DNA from 2 places in the Desulfovibrio sp. TomC genome. Region 1 is predicted to be linked to the other one. Evidence: riboswitches for the same ligand, from Rfam matches in the RefSeq annotation. Region 1 holds a riboswitch; the other holds the start of a gene.
The links. Region 1 has a riboswitch for cobalamin ahead of NY78_RS19595 (sirohydrochlorin cobaltochelatase). Riboswitches for the same ligand answer to the same signal wherever they lie in the genome.
Positions count from the first base shown of each region.

Region 2: linked by a shared signal. The riboswitch ahead of NY78_RS18120 (ribonucleoside triphosphate reductase) and the one ahead of NY78_RS19595 (sirohydrochlorin cobaltochelatase) in region 1 are both predicted to bind cobalamin.

Region 1 covers NZ_JSEH01000029.1:27,429-35,676, forward strand. Annotated here, with positions in the region: gene NY78_RS23280 (family 16 glycoside hydrolase) at 1-611, opposite strand, end outside; gene NY78_RS19565 (DksA/TraR family C4-type zinc finger protein) at 1,077-1,343, shown strand; gene NY78_RS19570 (hypothetical protein) at 1,472-2,134, opposite strand; gene cobI (precorrin-2 C(20)-methyltransferase) at 2,449-3,162, opposite strand; gene NY78_RS19580 (ABC transporter substrate-binding protein) at 3,159-4,097, opposite strand; gene NY78_RS19585 (ABC transporter ATP-binding protein) at 3,991-4,797, opposite strand; gene NY78_RS19590 (FecCD family ABC transporter permease) at 4,794-5,849, opposite strand; gene NY78_RS19595 (sirohydrochlorin cobaltochelatase) at 5,946-6,830, opposite strand; cobalamin riboswitch at 6,934-7,116, opposite strand; gene NY78_RS19600 (hypothetical protein) at 7,139-7,471, opposite strand; gene selB (selenocysteine-specific translation elongation factor) at 7,974-8,248, opposite strand, start outside.
Region 2 covers NZ_JSEH01000024.1:5,443-13,690, forward strand. Annotated here, with positions in the region: gene NY78_RS18120 (ribonucleoside triphosphate reductase) at 1-1,880, opposite strand, end outside; cobalamin riboswitch at 2,004-2,234, opposite strand; gene NY78_RS18125 (dihem cytochrome c) at 2,662-3,240, opposite strand; gene NY78_RS24855 (hypothetical protein) at 3,273-4,142, opposite strand; gene NY78_RS18135 (DsrE/DsrF/DrsH-like family protein) at 4,264-4,722, shown strand; gene NY78_RS18140 (NifB/NifX family molybdenum-iron cluster-binding protein) at 4,971-5,336, opposite strand; gene NY78_RS18145 (HAD family hydrolase) at 5,482-6,120, opposite strand; gene NY78_RS18150 (trimeric intracellular cation channel family protein) at 6,200-6,871, opposite strand; gene NY78_RS18155 (sodium:calcium antiporter) at 6,956-8,179, opposite strand.

The DNA of each region.
Region 1 (8,248 bases):
TAGAAGGCGTCCCAGGCGGCCTTGGTGGCCAGGGTCATGGCGTAAGTGACCGCCTGGTTGTTGGCCAGGACAGCTTTGATGTTGACGGCAGGCACGCCGCTCGTCTGGTTGGCGGTCTCGACCCGTGACGCGGTCATGGAGGTCACGATGTACTGGGGCGAGGCGCCGATAGCCGAACAGGCCAGGCTGGACGTGTCGCACGGACTGACGAATCCGTCGGCAAATTTGGCGTTGGCGTTGAGCCAGGGAAGCATGTACTGCTGCATCGCAGTGTAGAAGTTGGCAAATGTGGTGGGATCGCCGCCGCAGCAGGCTCTTTTCTTGCCGTTGAGCCAGCAGGAATTGAAGGCCTGCACGGAGAGCCGCTGCGTGATGTTCTGGCTGGCGCTCAGGGCGATCTCCGCCGCTGCCGTGTTGGTCCATACCCAGCAATCGCCGCAGCCGATCTGGTTGCGCTGGTATATGTTGCTCGTATTCCATGGGGACTTGGCCATGAGGGAAAGCGAGGACTGGCCCTCAGCCAATGCCCTGAGTCCCGGTTTGATCTTGGTCGATGGGGCGTTTTTGTAGTTGTCGTTCCATTCCTGCAGCGTCTCGGGATCGGGGTGCATGATTGGGTGCTGGTCTATTCCATTGCCAAAAGTGAGGCGGGGCACGCAGATCACGCAGATCACGCAGAGAACAATTGATGTCGTAAATAGCCGATCCAGACATGCAAGACCAAGACAAGACATGATCGCGCTCCAATCGTACCGATGATTTCAATGATGCATGCGCCATGGTGGAATGCTGGAGACATGCTGTTTCATGTGGCTCTTTTACGGTTCAGGCGACAAGTATAATAACAATATTAACATGTAGCTCGGAACGTTTGTAAAACATTGTGTTCTGTTCACGATAGAGTTTGTTTGCAGGAAATTCAATATTCCCTGCAAAAATGTAATGGAACGCTCGTTTGACAGAGGCACCGGGGCATCGTACCCGGGCGTTCTGCCGCAACGCTTGGCTGCGGTGCCCACACGAACGGCTGGCGGTGCGAGTGGACGGCATGATCTCTTGCGCTGGGAGGGAGAGCGATGGCTGGCGGTTGGACTGGCGATGGAGCGGTGCAGGATCAGATCGCGCATTCGGTTGACGATGAAGTCTCCCGGGTTCGCAGTCTGTTGCCGACAGGCGAGAGCCTAGCCGAATGCGAGGAATGCGGCGAGGCGATTCCGGAGGCCCGGCGCAAGGCCCTGCCCGGGGTGCGACTGTGCGTCAATTGTCAGGAGGAGCACGACAAGGAGCAGGCCGTGGTTTCGTCCTACAACCGGCGCGGCAACAAGGACAGTCAGTTGAAGTAGGTGTTGGCCCGAGTGTTGATGGCCAGTCCGGTGTGGCCGATCCGGGGCAACGAGGACAGCCAGTGCGTGTTTGCCCCAGGTCATAGACCTGACTCGCTGCGTCTCTTGCGGGCCTCAGCATCAGGCGGTCAAACCGTCAGCATCTCCCGGGCGCTCGTCAGGACCTCTGGATTGGTGAAATCGGCGCATCCAGCCAGAGTCCGGCTGGATGTTTCAACCATGATCCGGGCAAAATCCTCGCCCTTCGCCCCGTACCGAACCTGCAGATCGTCCCCCACTGTCTGGCAGAGGTAGTGCGTACACCGGGGGGATTTGAAGAGTCGCAGCGTACAGCCCTGATCTGTCAGATACGGGCAGTACTGGCCGCGATACACGGCCCTTGCGGCCTGCCCCTGTCCGTCTTCCAGCTTCTGCAAACGGCCGATGGCCTGGGCCAGTTGCATGGCCAGGGGTGACGGTTGGTACAGAAAATAGTCGGACGGCGTGAAAATATCGCAGTGTTTGGCATTGCAGCAGCCAACTGGTGGGCGGTCGCAATGCTCCCGGCAAAAGTCCTTGCTGACCCTGTCCTGGATACGGTCGATTTGCCGGGTATAGAGGGTGTAGGCAATGACGGCCCGGCGCAGATTCTGGCGCATGGTCCCCAGGGAGCCGCTTAAGCATTCGATCTGATGGGACACCTGCCGGTCGGTTAAAAAGCAATAGGTCTTTGCGCCAAGGGCTTTCAGATCGCTGTCGATACCGTCGCTATGATCGGCGTGGAGCGTGTCAAGCCATGTCGTTATGTGCATGGTGTTCGCTTTTTTGTTTCACTGCAAGCCTGCATTGTGGATCGTATCCAGTTTGCTTGTCCGACATACGTGAAAGAGTTCTTTCTGATAGGCCGGGGATCATGTCTGACAATAAAACGACCTTTCGATCGTATTGCGTTTTTTTTAAAAAGCGAATGGTTTATCTGGCTTTCTTTTTGCGTCGGACAATGGCACGCGCGCGCGTTGGAAATGATTGCAATCTGACCGTTGAGCTGCCGTTGGTTGCGTGTTGCAACAAAAAAGCTCCTTGTCCGTTGGGACAAGGAGCCTTGTGACGCAGTCGGGAGGCGCGCTCAGGCTTTGCCGCGTTTGATCAGGCAAAGCGACAGGTAGTGGGGCTTTGCCGGCGCGTCAGCCAAGTCCCGGACGACGGCTTCGCCCTCGTGCCCAAGGCGCGTCACGAAGGTTGTGCCCGAAGCCAGGCCCAGTTCCTCAAGCAGGCTGCGAAGCCTTGGGAAACTGCGATACGCTTTGAGGATCACGGCGTTGTCGGCTGTTTCCAGGGCGCGGCGCAGCCGGCCGTTGTCGTCAACCCCGGAGGCGATGAGCAGATTCTCGCCGGATTCGACCAGCACCTGCCCGGTTCGGGCGGCTGCGGCCTGAAACGAGGTGATGCCCGAGACGACCTCGATGGGGAGCTCGGGCAGGAGCGCGCGGACAAGCGGCAGCACGTAGCCGAAGGTGCTGTAGAGCAGCGGATCGCCCAGGGTGATGAAGGCGGCGTCCTGGCCGGCGGCCAGCACTTGGGCCATGGCGGCGGCGTTGGCTGTCCAGGCTGCGGCCAAAACAGCCTTGTCGCGGGTCATGGGAAACGACAGGCGGCTGACCTGTGTGCCGGCCGGCAGATGCGGGGCCACGATGGCCTCGGCAATGGAATAATCGTTTTTGCTCGACGAGGCGGCAAAGACCGCGCCCACCTGCCCGAGAATCCGAGCGGCCTTGAGGGTTAACAGTTCCGGGTCGCCGGGACCGACGCCAAGGCCGTACAGGGTTCCAAGCCGGCTCATGACGCACCGGCCGTGAGGAGTCGGGCGAGTTCTTCCACAGCGTCCACACTGCCGGGGCCGGGTCTGGAAAAGCGCGACTCCTCGACCACGAATGTCCGGCCATTTCGCACGCAGGGCAGGGTGGCATACTCCGGGCGCTCGGCCATGGAGCGGGCCTCGGGATTCATGGGACCGCGCTGGGTGAGGCAGACTGCCGGAGCCAGGCGCAAGAGCTCTTCATCGGCCAGACGCACCAGTTTTTTCTCGGTCGTCACGGCGTTTGTTCCCCCGGCGGCAGTGATGATGGCTGCGACCATGGAGTCTTTGCCGGCGGCCAGCAGGCTGCCGGAGCGGGCTTCGAAAAAGACCGTCGGCCGCTCCCCGGCCGGGACGGCGGCGGCAACGGCGGCCAGGCGGGCCTGGAGCCGGCTGACCAGGGCAGCCGCAGCGGCCGGGTCGGCGGTCAGGAGGCCGATGCGCCGGATGGTTTCCCAGAGTCCTGGGAAATCCGACACGGCAAAGACGGCCACCGGCACTCCGAGATCGGCCAGTTGCCGGGCCGATTCCCGGGCCTCGCCCCGGCCGTCCATCTGCAGGATCAGATCGGGTTTGACCGCCAGCACCCGCTCCAGGTTGGGCCGCATGTGGGTGCCGATGACCGGCATATCGGGCCGATCGGCCGGGGCCGGATCGGCCTCGGTGCGGGCGGTGATCCGAGCTGACTGGCCCATGCCGGCCAGGATATCGACGAACGCGCCGTAGAGCGGCACGATGCGGGTGGCCGGCGCGGCCAGATGAATGGTCGTGCCCAGGTCGTCGGTGGCGGCCACGGCCTCGGCCCGGGATGGTTCAGGGCGTCCCAGAGACAACGCCAGGGCCAGGGCCAGGACCGGGAACAGCCAGGGCCTGGGGCGCGCCGGTCGTCGGGTGGGGGATGACAATGATATCGGTTTCATAAATCCTCGAAAGGGTTGGCTGCGTAAAGACGGCGGCAGTCGGGCCATCGGCCTCGATGCGGCCGTTTTTGAGAAACACCAGCCGCCGGCAAAAGAGCGCGGCCAGATTGATGTCGTGCAAGGCGGCCAGGATGGTGGTCCCGGTCGCGTTGCGGGCGGCCAGGAGTTGGTAGAGTTCAATTTTTCTGGCCACATCCAGGTTGGCCGAGGCTTCATCCAACAGGAGCACGTCGCTTTCCTGGGCCAAGGCCCGGGCGGTCAGGACCCGCTGGAATTCGCCGCCGGACAGTTCCCCCAACCGCCGTGGGGCCAGATCGGCCACGCCGACCGCTGCCATGGCCGCGTCGGCCGCGGTGGCGTCGTCTGTGCCATAGCCGCCCAGAAAGGACAGGTACGGATAGCGCCCCATGAGCACCAGGGAGCGCACGGTCAGCTCCCCGGCGTTCTCGCCGCGTTGGGGCACGGCGGCCACTTTCCGGGCGCGTTCCCGGTCGGTCATGGCGGCCACGTTGGCGCCATCCAGGCGCACCGTGCCGCCCCCCGGGGAGAGGACTCCGGAAAGCGTCAAGAGGAGCGTGGTCTTGCCGGCTCCGTTTGGCCCGAGGATGCCCACCATTTCGCCAGCGGCAACCTCCAGGTCGATGTCGTGGAGCACCGGCCGGCCGTGGTAGCCGCTTTGCAGTTTCTGGCACCGGATCATGTCCGGGCTCCGCTTCGGCCGGTGAGCAGCAAGGCGCAGAAAAACGGACCGCCGCACAGGGCCGTGACCACGCCGACCGGCAGCTCTGCGCCGCCGGGCAGGATGGTGCGGGCCAGGACATCGGAGGCCACCAGCAAGGCCCCGCCGGCCAGGGCGCTTTGCAGGAGCAAGGTGCCGTGTTCGCCGCCGTAGAGCCGGCGGCAGGCATGGGGGGCGATGAGGCCGACAAAGCCGATGACGCCCGAGACCGCCACGGCTGCGGCGGTCAGCAGGCTGGCGGCGGTCAACAGCACCAACCGCGCCCGTCCGGCCGCAACCCCCAGCTGTCTGGCTTGCGTTTCGCCCAAAAGCAGGATGTCCAGTTCGCGGACAAAGAGCCAGATGGCGGCCAGCCCGACGCCCAGGCAGGGAAGAAACAAAGCCAGTTCGGCCCGGCCCCGGCCCTGGAAGCCGCCCATGATCCAAAAGACGATGCCGGCCACGGATTCTTCGTTAAGCGCCTTGACCAGCGAGAGCAGGGCAGACAGGAAGGTGGCGGCCACGATGCCGGCCAAAACGACCGTCTCGCGCCGTAAGCCTCCGGCCAGCCGGGACAGGGCCAGCACGGCGGCCAGGGTCGCGCCGCCGCCTAAGAGGGCGCAGGCCGGGGTGGCCAGGGCTGTGCCGAAAAAGACGGCCAGGGAAAGACTCAGCGACAGGGCTGCGCCAAATGCCGCGCCACCAGATACCCCCAGGGTGAAGGGATCGGCCAAAGGATTTCGCAGCACCCCCTGAAAAACCGCGCCAGCCACGGCCAGGGCCGCGCCCACGCCATAGGCGAGAAGCGCCCGCAACAGCCGCAGATCCAGGACCACGGCCGTCACCGCTGCATCGGCCGGGGCCGGCAGGTCCAGCCCCAGGGCCCGGCCGACCACGGCGGCGACGTCAGTCGCTGCGGCCGGATAGGACCCGGCCAGACAGGCCGCCGCGATGGCAGCCAGTCCGGCCAGGAGAAGCGGCAGAACCCGGGCAACGGCCCGGACCCGGCCAGTGTTGTGTTGGTGAATTTCCATTATGCGTTTTCGAAGCGACAGCCGTAATCCATTCGTTCTCTTTTCAAAGAGCACCAGGGTGTTTTCAAGAACGCACACTGGCGCGGGCGCGAGGCATTATTTCCCGGGCAGGGCGTCGAAGGTGGTTTTCAGGTGGTCGAGCCACACGGCGGCCACGGCCTCGCGGTCAGCCGTGCCGGACAGGACGGGTTTGGCCTCAATGCCGGCTGCGGCCAGGGACGAGGCCAGGGAGTCCTTTTCCTTGCCGGCCATGTCGTTTCGGGCATGGTCGCCGGCCACGGCAAACAGGGGAATGAGCCAGGCTGTCTTGATGCCCTTGGCTTTGAGATCGGCAATGACGTCGTCAAAGGACGGGATGCCTTCCACCGTGGTCACGAAGGCGTTTTGGTCCACGCGCCATAAGCTGTATTGCAGGGCCGGGTAGGCCATGTTGGCCGAGTGTTCGGTGCCGTGGCCGACAAAGACGACGGCCTCGCCGGGCTTGCGCTCCTTGGGGGCGGCGTCAACCAGGGCCTTGGCCACTTTGGGGAAGTCCTCTTTTTCAAAAAGCAGGGGGGCGCTTACCGACACCTGGGACAGGCCCTTGGGCATCCGGGAGAAGGCGGCGGCTGTGCGCAGCAGGTCGTGGTATTCGCTGCCGGGGATGGTTTGCAGGGACATGAGCGCCACGTCGGTCACGCCCGCATCGGGCAGGGCGGCCAAGGCCTCGGCCGGGGAGGGAACATTTTTGCCCTCCCTGGCCAGCTTGGCCCGGATCATGGCGGCGGTATAGCACAGGGTGACGGGCACGCCGGGATAGGCGGCCTTCACGCGCTCCACCATCTTGGTGATGGCCGGGGCGGCTTCCGACACGGTGGTGCCGAAGGCGGCCACGACAATGGCCCGCTTGGGTTCTTTTTTGGCGTCATGACCGGCAACAGCCGGCACAGCCAGAGCCAGGACAAGGGACAGGGACAGGATAATCCGCAGCAGGCGAATCATGGGGTTACCTCCATAACAATGGAGGGCTCTTAAGGAAGGGGAGCGAGCGCGGACAAGCAGCTCGTTCCCGAAGACCGGCCGGCAAAAGCCCTCGTTGCCGACGGGACGCGCCAGGACCCGGGCAGGTCTTCCGGCTTGTCCCATCGGCCCCGGCCTTCCCGGGAAGGAATCCCAGTGGCGCGCGAGGAGGCCGACTGTGCGGGGGACTGACGGCGGCGGGACCGCTCCCGATTTGAACGGGATTCCCTATTAAGCCCCGAAGGGCGCCCAGGTCGATGGCGGGGACGTACCGGGGGGCGTGCGGGCTGTCAAGGCGCAGGGGCGGGCTTTATGACGCCGCGTTTGAGCAGGATTTCGTAATCGCCCTTTTTCGTGAAAAGGGTCGGCACGTTAAGGGTTTCGAGATTTTTCATGAGGGTTTGCACCGTCGCCTTGGTGGCCTTTTGGTCCATGACCACAATGGCCACGTCCTTGGCTACGGAGAGGCGTTCGGCGATTTCCCAGGCCGCAGTGACCGGCGGACCGCCGTTGAGCCGGTAGGAGTCGACATCGACCTGGATGACGGCGGCCGGGACGCGTGCCGGAACAGCCAGACTGGCGAGCAGCAGACAGACGCAAAGGGGGCGGGCATATCTGGACATGTGCTTCATTTATGGTTAAAGATTTTTTTCACGAAATACATTCCTGGGGAGGTTCGCCGTGAAATTTGATTTCGCCGGTCTTATGGTGCTGTTCGGGCTCGCTTCTGTGTTTATCGCCCTGCTTGTTCTCAAGGCCCAGCAGGCTGCCAAACCCAAAGACCAGGACTGGTAGCACCCGCCCCTTCGGTCGCTTTTCCGGCGGCGGACGGCTTGCGTCGTTCGCCGCTTTTGCCGTTGGAAGAGTGCCTCCGGCGGCCAAAGGGGTGACCCCTTTGGACTCCCTCCTGGGGGCAACCCCGTACAACTTCTCCCATTGCAGGGGGTCTGGGGGTGTCCCCCCGGCCACCGGCATCTTCCCATCTTTTCCAGCTTCACTTCCGCTCACCGACTTGGCAACGCGCGCCGTCAAAGCAAACTAACCCCAGGTGGGATTCCAAAGGGCACTGCCCTTTGGCCGCCGGAGGCACTCTTCTGCCTTCTCCTCTCTTCTCCCCCCCGCTCGCTACCGCTTGCGCAACTGGCGCTTGTCGCCGACGCGCACGGTGATCTTGTCCTTGTCCAGGTATTCGAGCAGGGCGATCAGGAACTTGCGCGACAGGCCGGTCAGTTCGCGGAATTCCGCCGGTCCCATGTCGGTGGCTCCGGCGGCGTAGTAGGCTTGCACCTTCTCGATAAGGGCTTTGATGGCCGCAGCGCAGAAGTACATGTTTTCCTGGGCCTTGATAATGAGCCCTTCGTCTTGCAGCACCTTGTAGACCGGTTGGGCTTCCTTGAAGG
Region 2 (8,248 bases), on a different contig from region 1:
CCGGTGTATTTGCGCTGCAACTCTTCCTGGCGGGACAGGGCCTCGAAGGGGTCGTCGGTGAAGCCGACGGGCAGCTGGGAGGAATTGGTGTAGTACGGCTTTTCGGGCGTGCCGGCTTGCAGGATGGCCGGGTAGCGCTTTTTGTCCTCGCGGGCGAAGCGGTAGGTGGTGCCTTCGGCCGGCGTGGCTTCGAGGTTATACAGGTGGCCGGTCTGCTCCTGGAACTCGGTCATGCGGGCGCGCACGTGGTCGAGCAGGCGAACGGCCATGGCGTGGCCGGTCTCGGTGGTCAGGTCGTCGGCACCGCCGGTAAAGTTGCGGATCATTTCATTGATGCCGTTGACGCCGATGGTCGAGAAGTGGTTGCGCAGCGACCCGAGGTAGCGCTTGGTGTAGGGGAACAGCCCGGCGTCCATGCGGCGGGTGATTTCCTTGCGCTTGATCTCAAGGCTGGTGCGGGCAATCTCCAACAGGGCGTCGAGGCGGGCGAGAAGGCCCTGTTCATCGCCGCGATGGGTGAAGCCCAGGCGGGCGCAGTTGATGGTGACCACGCCGACCGAGCCGGTCTGCTCGGCGCTGCCGAACAGGCCGTTGCCGCGCTTCAAGAGTTCGCGCAGATCGAGCTGCAACCGGCAGCACATGGACCGCACCATGTTGGGGGTGAGGTCGGAATTGAGGAAATTCTGGAAGTAGGGCAGCCCGTACTTGGCCGTCATTTCGAACAGGATGTCCACGTTGGGTGATTCCCAGGGGAAATCCTTGGTGATGTTGTAGGTCGGGATGGGGAAGGTGAAGACCCGGCCTTTGGCGTCGCCGGCGGTCATGACCTCGATATAGGCCCGGTTGATCATGTCCATCTCGACTTGCAGGTCGCCGTAGGTGAACGGCATCTCTTGGCCGCCGATGATGGGATGATCCTTGGCCAGATCCTCAGGGCAGGTCCAATCGAAGGTCAGGTTGGTAAAGGGCGTCTGGGTGCCCCAGCGCGAGGGGACGTTCAGGTTGTAGATCAGCTCCTGGATGCACTGACGCACTTCATCGTAGCCGAGATTGTCCTTGCGGATAAAGGGGGCCATGTAGGTGTCAAAGGAGCTAAAGGCCTGGGCGCCGGCCCATTCGTTTTGCAGCGTGCCCAGGAAATTGACGATCTGGCCCACGGCGCTGGAGAGATGCTTGGGCGGCTTGGCTTCGACCTTGCCGGGCACGCCGTTCAAGCCTTCGGTCAGGAGCATGCGCAACGACCAGCCGGCGCAGTAGCCGCACAGCATGTCGAGGTCGTGGATATGGACGTCGCCGTCGCGGTGGGCTGCGCCGACTTCGGGCGGGTAGACGTGGGAGAGCCAGTAGTTGGCCACGACCTTGCCCGAGACGTTTAAGATCAGGCCGCCAAGCGAATAGCCCTGGTTGGCGTTGGCCGAGACGCGCCAATCCTGGCGGTCGAGGTATTCGTTGATGGACGTGGCCACGTCCACCACGGTCTTTTTGTCTTCACGCAGGCGGGCGCGCTGTTCGCGGTAGACGGAGTAGGCGCGCATGGTGCGGAAATGGTTGGCCGAGACCAGGGCTTGTTCCACGATGTCCTGGATGCGCTCGATGTCCGGAATCTGGCCGATGAAGCGGTGGGAAAGGACTTTGACGGCCTGGGCGGTGAGTAACCAGGCTTCGTCCTCGCCGAATTCGCCGGTGGCCGCGCCGGCCCGGCGCACGGCCGAGAGAATTTTGTCCACGTCAAAGGCGACGATCTGCCCGTCGCGTTTGCGGATGCGCGAGGGGACGGCGGCAACGGCCGGCTGATCGGTCCGCAGGGGGCCATTGGCTTGGGCGGTGGTGGGGTGATCAGAAAAAAGGGCCAGATTGCCGTGTTCCATCGGCTCGGACATGCGTGTTCTCCCTGTCGAGGCTATTTGCAAAAAGGGGGGGCGGACGGCAGCCACAGGACGCGCGCGGCGTCATGGCAGGCCGGGCAGCCCTCCCGCGAGGCTCCCTGGTCGGACGCCGGTTGTGATTGCCGGCGGGCATTGGCAGGTCTTCGGACTTGCGAACATGGCGGCCGCATAGGGGCCGGATTTCTACTACCCGCCGCTTCCCGGACCGTGGCGGTCCAGTGCCGTGTTGCGGGGTTCGTTTTCGCTCACCGCTGCGGGGCAGTTCCGGACTTTAACCGGTATTCCCTCTTACGGTTCCGTCCGTCGGCGGGTTGCCGTCGGGCGGACACCAACGCTGCTACGGTATATGGGATTATGAGGGCCTTGTGTCAACGGGCGGAGCGGCAAGTGGGAGAAGGTGATAAAGGGAGGAATAAAAAGGGCTAAGAGCGTTAGGAACAATCCGCCTTTATGGGAATTGTCAGTATATTAAGTATGTTGCCTCTGGTTTTAAGTTTTGCATATTTGGCGGAGGAATTTGTCCCTGCACAGCCGTTGTCCGCCCCCGGCATGGCTTCGCAGCCGCATGCCTCCGGGGACCCTGGGCATCGGTTTTCGGGGGACGGGAGCCGGATGAGGCAGAGCCCTCCCGGATGTCGCCAGGGTTGCCAGAACACTCCCTGACCAGCCCCTTGTGGCCCTGGCCCATGCCCGGTTCGGCGCGCCCGGCCGGATTGCCGCTGCTTCGTGGATCGGCCGGTCGCACCCTAAAGAGCAGCTTCCGTTTCTCGCCACCTTACGGCGCGGGGATGGCGACCTGATCGTCGTCAAACCGGGCGCTCGCCGCCCCGGGATGGCAGGCGACGCAGTTGGCCAGGGAATTGACGCTCTTGCGGGCCAGGACCTCGGTCGAAAGGCTACGATGCTTGTGGAGAATGTAGGGGATGTCGGTGATCCTGGCCGGCGTGGTGCCGCTTAGGCTGTGGGTGATGCGCCGGCCGAGCTTCATGGAGGTCACGTCGGCTGAGTTGGCCAGCAGATAGTCGGACACGACGCTTTTTTCCTGGTCCGACAGGGCCGCTGCACTGCCGAAGTGGTCGTCTAACCGGGAGAGAAGTCGTTCCCAGGACGCACGCGGCAGGAGTTGCGGCGCGTAGGCGAGGTGGCAGCCGCCGCAAGAGGCGACGTAGGCGCTGTTTTCCGTAAAGCCTGCGCTTTGGTCGTCATTGTGGCGCTTGCCGTGCCGCTGCGGCCCATCGTGCGCTTGCCCGTGTCGATAGCCGTTCCCGGAGTGATCGCCGGCCGTGGAGAAGGCTGGCAGCAGGAGCATGGCGGCGACCAAGGCCAGTTGGAGCAGGATGGTTCTGGTTGGCATACGTCTCTCTCCTTGCGAGGTGACAGCGCCGTTTAGACGGGGTGGGCGGGGTTGGCTTGCGTCCCGGCCGGTGTCCCAAACACAGCGTTGAGGACTTTTACGAGCAATTCCCGCAGCGTTTCTTCCACGATCTGCGGGATGGTTTGAGCCGCATAGGCCAGCGCGTCGAGGAGACTCGTGAAGCCCTTGATGCTCGCGTTTTCCTGGAGTTTGGTGGCGGAGGGCCAGAGGGTCAGGATGGCGATTGACCCGTTAAAGACGTAGGCAAAGGCATTTTTTTCAAAAAAAACAGCTGCCTTTGGTTCGATGCAGACGGTGATCTGACGGGGCTTTGGACCCTCGCCTTTAAAGGGCACGACCTTCCCGATGGTGTTGCCTTTGGCCGTGACGGCGTACGAGATATCAGGAGCCCCTTGGGCGAAGTCAATTGTATATAATTTACACGTATCCTGCGCCGCAGCCTGGGTGGCGACCAGGAGACAGGCGATGAGCAGCATTGCAGGGACAGAAACAGGCCAAGTATTTTTCACGATTCCTCCGGAAAATCTTCGCTTAACAGCGAGAACAAGCACAATCCTTACTAGCTTTTCTCTGGTAATGCGCAAGGAAAATGTTGAATTGCCAATGATCATCAATATCATGGGGTGTGGTCGATGGTGATTGCCAGTCTCATCCGGCCGTCTGCGGTGCTTACGCGGCTTCTGCGCCTTTGCTTGCGGGCAAAAAGCCGCTTCGACCAAGGCGTTTGACAAATGCTGCGCAACGGCATAGCAATGTTGTAGCTGGAGATTTCTCTTCTCTGCGCCGGGTTGCAGGCAAGGCCTGAGGCTTGGGACCGGCCCGGCAAGCGATCGGCCGTCTGGGCGGGAAACGGCAGAAGGCGAAAGACGCTCAGGCAACATGGATTTGCCGCCCGAACTGTCCAAGAAACCCCAGGCCGTTCCAGGGCGCAGGAGCGGAGGGTTGCAACGGCAATGACGTCCTGCGTCTATGTGTTCGCAGCGATTTGCAAAGGAGATGGGCATGACCAATGAAGCGTCGTCGGATGGCAAGCAACGCTATACGTTCATCTGCTCCAAGGGGACCCTCGACGGGGCCTATCCGTCGCTTATCCTGGCGCTCAATGCCAGACGCCTGGGGCATGAAGTGTTCCTGTTCTACACCTTTATGGGCATAAACGTGGTGCGCAAGGGCTACCTGTCCAAGCTCAAATTCCACCCGCCCGGATTCCTCGGGGCCATCCCGGGCATGTCCTCCCTGGCCACGAACATGATGGAAAAGCAGATCGAGGAAGCCAATATCCCCAGTCTTGAGGATCTCTTCGAGATGGCGCAACTGGAAGGGGTCAGGATTTACGGCTGCAAGATGACGCTGGAGATGATGAAGATCCCGGAAAGTGAGTTGATCGAAGGGGTGGAGGTCATGAACGCGGAACAGTATCTGAAGCTGGCCGGAACCTGCGCCATCAACATGTTCACCTAAAACGCCCGCGTGGAGCGTTTTTGAGAAAGGAACGGGGCATGGCCGCCCATACGCAGCGGCGCTTGCCCGGGACTGCAGACCGACAAACGGGGAGCCCTGTTGCCATGGCTCCCCGTTTGTCGGTCTGGCGCGCCGCGCCGGTCAATGCATGTTGCGTCCGGTCATTCCCGCGCTGGTTGGCCAAGCCTCAACATGTTGAATTTATGATTTTATTCACAAAAAGCAGGCATGTTTTTGGGAACGCGGCACTAGTCGTCGAGGCAGTTGTGGCCGTGGGCCATGCACAGTTCGTCGCGGTCGGCCAGATTGCCGGCCAGATAGGCGGCGGCCGCCTCGCGGACCGGGCCGGAAGCGCCGCGAATGACGGTCATGCCGGACTGGCGCAGCTTGGTGGCCGCGCCCTGGCCCATGTTGCCGGCAATAAGCGTGGTCACGCCCATGCCAAGCAGGTCGTTCACCAGATTGGACTTGCAGCCGCATTCGGCCGGCGGGGCAAAGGTCTCTTCAGCGGCCACGGTCTTGTCCGGGCCGATGGTCAGCACGGTGAAATAGCCGCAGTGGCCGAAGTGTTCGTCCACCTGCCCGTCGCGGGAGGGGATGGCGATCTTGGTCATGCACGTACTCCTTGGAAGCGTCTGGCGCGTTCCCTGTAATTTACCCCGACAGCGTACCGGAATTGTCCGGGCCTTGGAAGCCCTGCCCGGCGGGCGGCTTCGGCGTCCTCGTCCGGCCCCGGTCGGCCGCCTGTGCCCGAAGCCTTTAGGCCGGTCCGGCCACGCAGGCTGCGGCAAAGCCGCCATAGGCGGTCAGCGCCTTGGCCGTGGTTTGGGCATCGCGGTGGACCACGCCCCGGATGCCCAGGGTGGCCGCCACCTCCACGAACATGGCCCGGTCGTCGATGTAGGCGGCGTCGGCCGGATCGGTCTGGGCAATGTCCAGGGCCACGCGGAAGATGTCGGCGTCGGGTTTGCGCATGTGGACAAAGCACGAGGACACGAAGGCATCGACAAAGCACTCCAGGCCAAAGGCCTTGATGCGGTACTGGTTGAGTTCGCGGCCCTCGTTGTTGACCACGACGATCTTGATGCCGTAGCGCGTTTTGAGGCCGCGCACGTAAGTGAGCATGTCGGCTAGCGGTTTTGAACGCGCCAGCATGAAGTCCCGAAAGGCGCCCTTGTCAAAGGAGCGCGGCGTGTAAAAGACAGTGCGGTCCAGGTATTCGTCCAGGGACAGCTTGCCTTCCTCGTAGGCGTCGAAGGTCAGGTGGTGGCGTTCGTCGGTCTCGGCCGCGTCCAGGCCGAAGGTGCGGGCGGCCTCGGCCCGGGCCTGACGGTCCCAGCCGTTGGTGAGTAAAACGCCGCCGACATCGCAAAAAAGCGTGGTGATGGGCCGGGTCACGGGGGCATGCTCCCTGCTTGGGGTTGCGGCGGCCGGGAGGGCGAGCCTGTCCGGTATAGACGCGGTTTGCCCCCGGGCGTCAAGCCACGGGCGGGTGGCGGCGGCGTCGGCGGCGAAACAGGCCGGTCTCATGGACCGGGACGGTGCGCCAGTTGCGGGTAATGGCCAGGACGCGCAGCAGGAAGGTGAAGAGGATGGTGCAAAGCGCGGCGGTCACGGGGTGGACGCCGAGGCTTTGGCGCAGGAAGGGATAGGTCAGGCAGCCGAGCAGGGCGGCCAAGCCGTAGAACTGGCCCGGCCGGAAGACCATGGGTTCTTCGCGCATGAGCACGTCGCGAAGGATGCCGCCGCCGCAGGCATTGACCGTTCCAACCAGCACGGCGGCGGCGAAATCCAGGCCAAAGGCCAGGGATTTTTCCATGCCGACCACGGCGTAGGCCCCCAGGGCCGCAGCATCGACCAGGGCGACCAGCCGCTCGGAGAGAAGCGCCCGACGCCCGAAAACCAGGCAGGCCCCGGCGGCCGCAGCCACGGCGTAAAGATAGTCCGGGTTGCGCATCACGGCCGGGACGCCGGATTGCAGGAAGATGCCGTCGCGTATGAGCGCCCCGCCAAGTCCGGTGGCCAGGGACAGGCCAAGCAGCCCCACCAGATCGAATTCCCGGCGAATGGCCTCGATGGCCCCGGTTGCGGCCATGAGAAACACGGCGAAAAGATCGAGATACAGCGGCAGCTCAAAACTCTGGTCCATGGGGCGGACCTCCTTGCCCGGAAGGGGCCGCCCCGGGGGTGATCCGGGGCGGGGGGCGGTATGTAGGGCTGCGGCTTCCCGGCGTCAAGCGATTTTACGGCGCTTGGGGCGCACCAGGGCCAGCAGCTGGCGGCCGGTGCGCGGCAGCAGGACCACGAACAGGCCAGCATAGAGGAAGCTGAAAAAGAAGTGGACCTGACTCCCCGAGAGATGGCCCGGGAAGAGGTTCCAGAAGGACTCGGGCACGGCCGGGGCCAGGAACTGGCCGAGAAACAGGCCAAAAAGGAGCAGCGCTCCCCGCATGTCCAGGCGCAGGCCGGCCAGCAGGCCCACGGCCAGCAGCGATTGGGCGGCCGTGAGCATGATCTCGTGCATCTGCACGCCGTCCAAGGGAATGGGCGTGGCAAAGGAGCCGGACGAGAGGCCGTAGGCGCCGGGGATCATGCCGACAAGGAGCGTCCACTGGTTGAGCTTGGAAGAGATGAGGCTCCCCAGGGCCATGCCGCCCATGCCGCGCAGGGCGAACATGACGGCCACGATGACCTCCGGGGCTTCCGAGGCGATGGGGGCCAGCCACTGGACCAGCAGGAATTCGTTGACCCCGAAAATGCGGCCGGTGGCGACCAAACCTTCGCTAAAGGCCTCGGCATTGGCCACGATGACCCCGGCGGCAAAGAGAAACAGGGCCAGGGTGGACAACCGGCGAAGCCCCTTGGGCAGGCCGCCGATGACGCAGGCCACGCCTTCGAGTTCGGGTTCCTCGCATTCGCGCCGGGCGGCGATGACGATGTAGACGATGTAGAGGCCAACGAGGACCAATCCGTCCACCCAGGTCAGCGACCCGGACAGCGGGATGGAGATGGCGTAGGCCGTGGCCAACCCGAGAAAGAGCACCTCGGTGCGGCGTTCGCCTTCGAGAATGACCGGTTTGCGGGTGCGCCACCAGACCAGGAAGGCGACCAGGGTCCAGGCCACGCCGATTAAGAGCCGGTTGGCCCCGGTCATGTTGGCGATGGCGAAGTGGGCGTAGTCGGACTCGGGCTGCTGGCCGGCCATCCAGGTGAAATACATGTCCACGGCGTATTCCGGCAACACGGCGATAAGGGCCACGACAGCCAGGGCCAGGGCTTGCGGGATGTCGGTCTGGGCCACGTCGCAGGCCCACAGGAGCAGAAAGGATGCGCCGAGGATGGCCAGGCCGGCCAGGGCGGCGGTGACTGGCGGCGAGGGGTGGATGGAGAAGAGGAAGCAGGCCAGGCCCGGCAGGGTGGCGGCCAGGGCCAGATACAGGGGGAGCAATTTTTTCATGACGTCTCCTCGGTGTTGACGCGGCCAAAAAAAAGACCTTGGCACGCGCATATGCATGCCAAAGGTCTC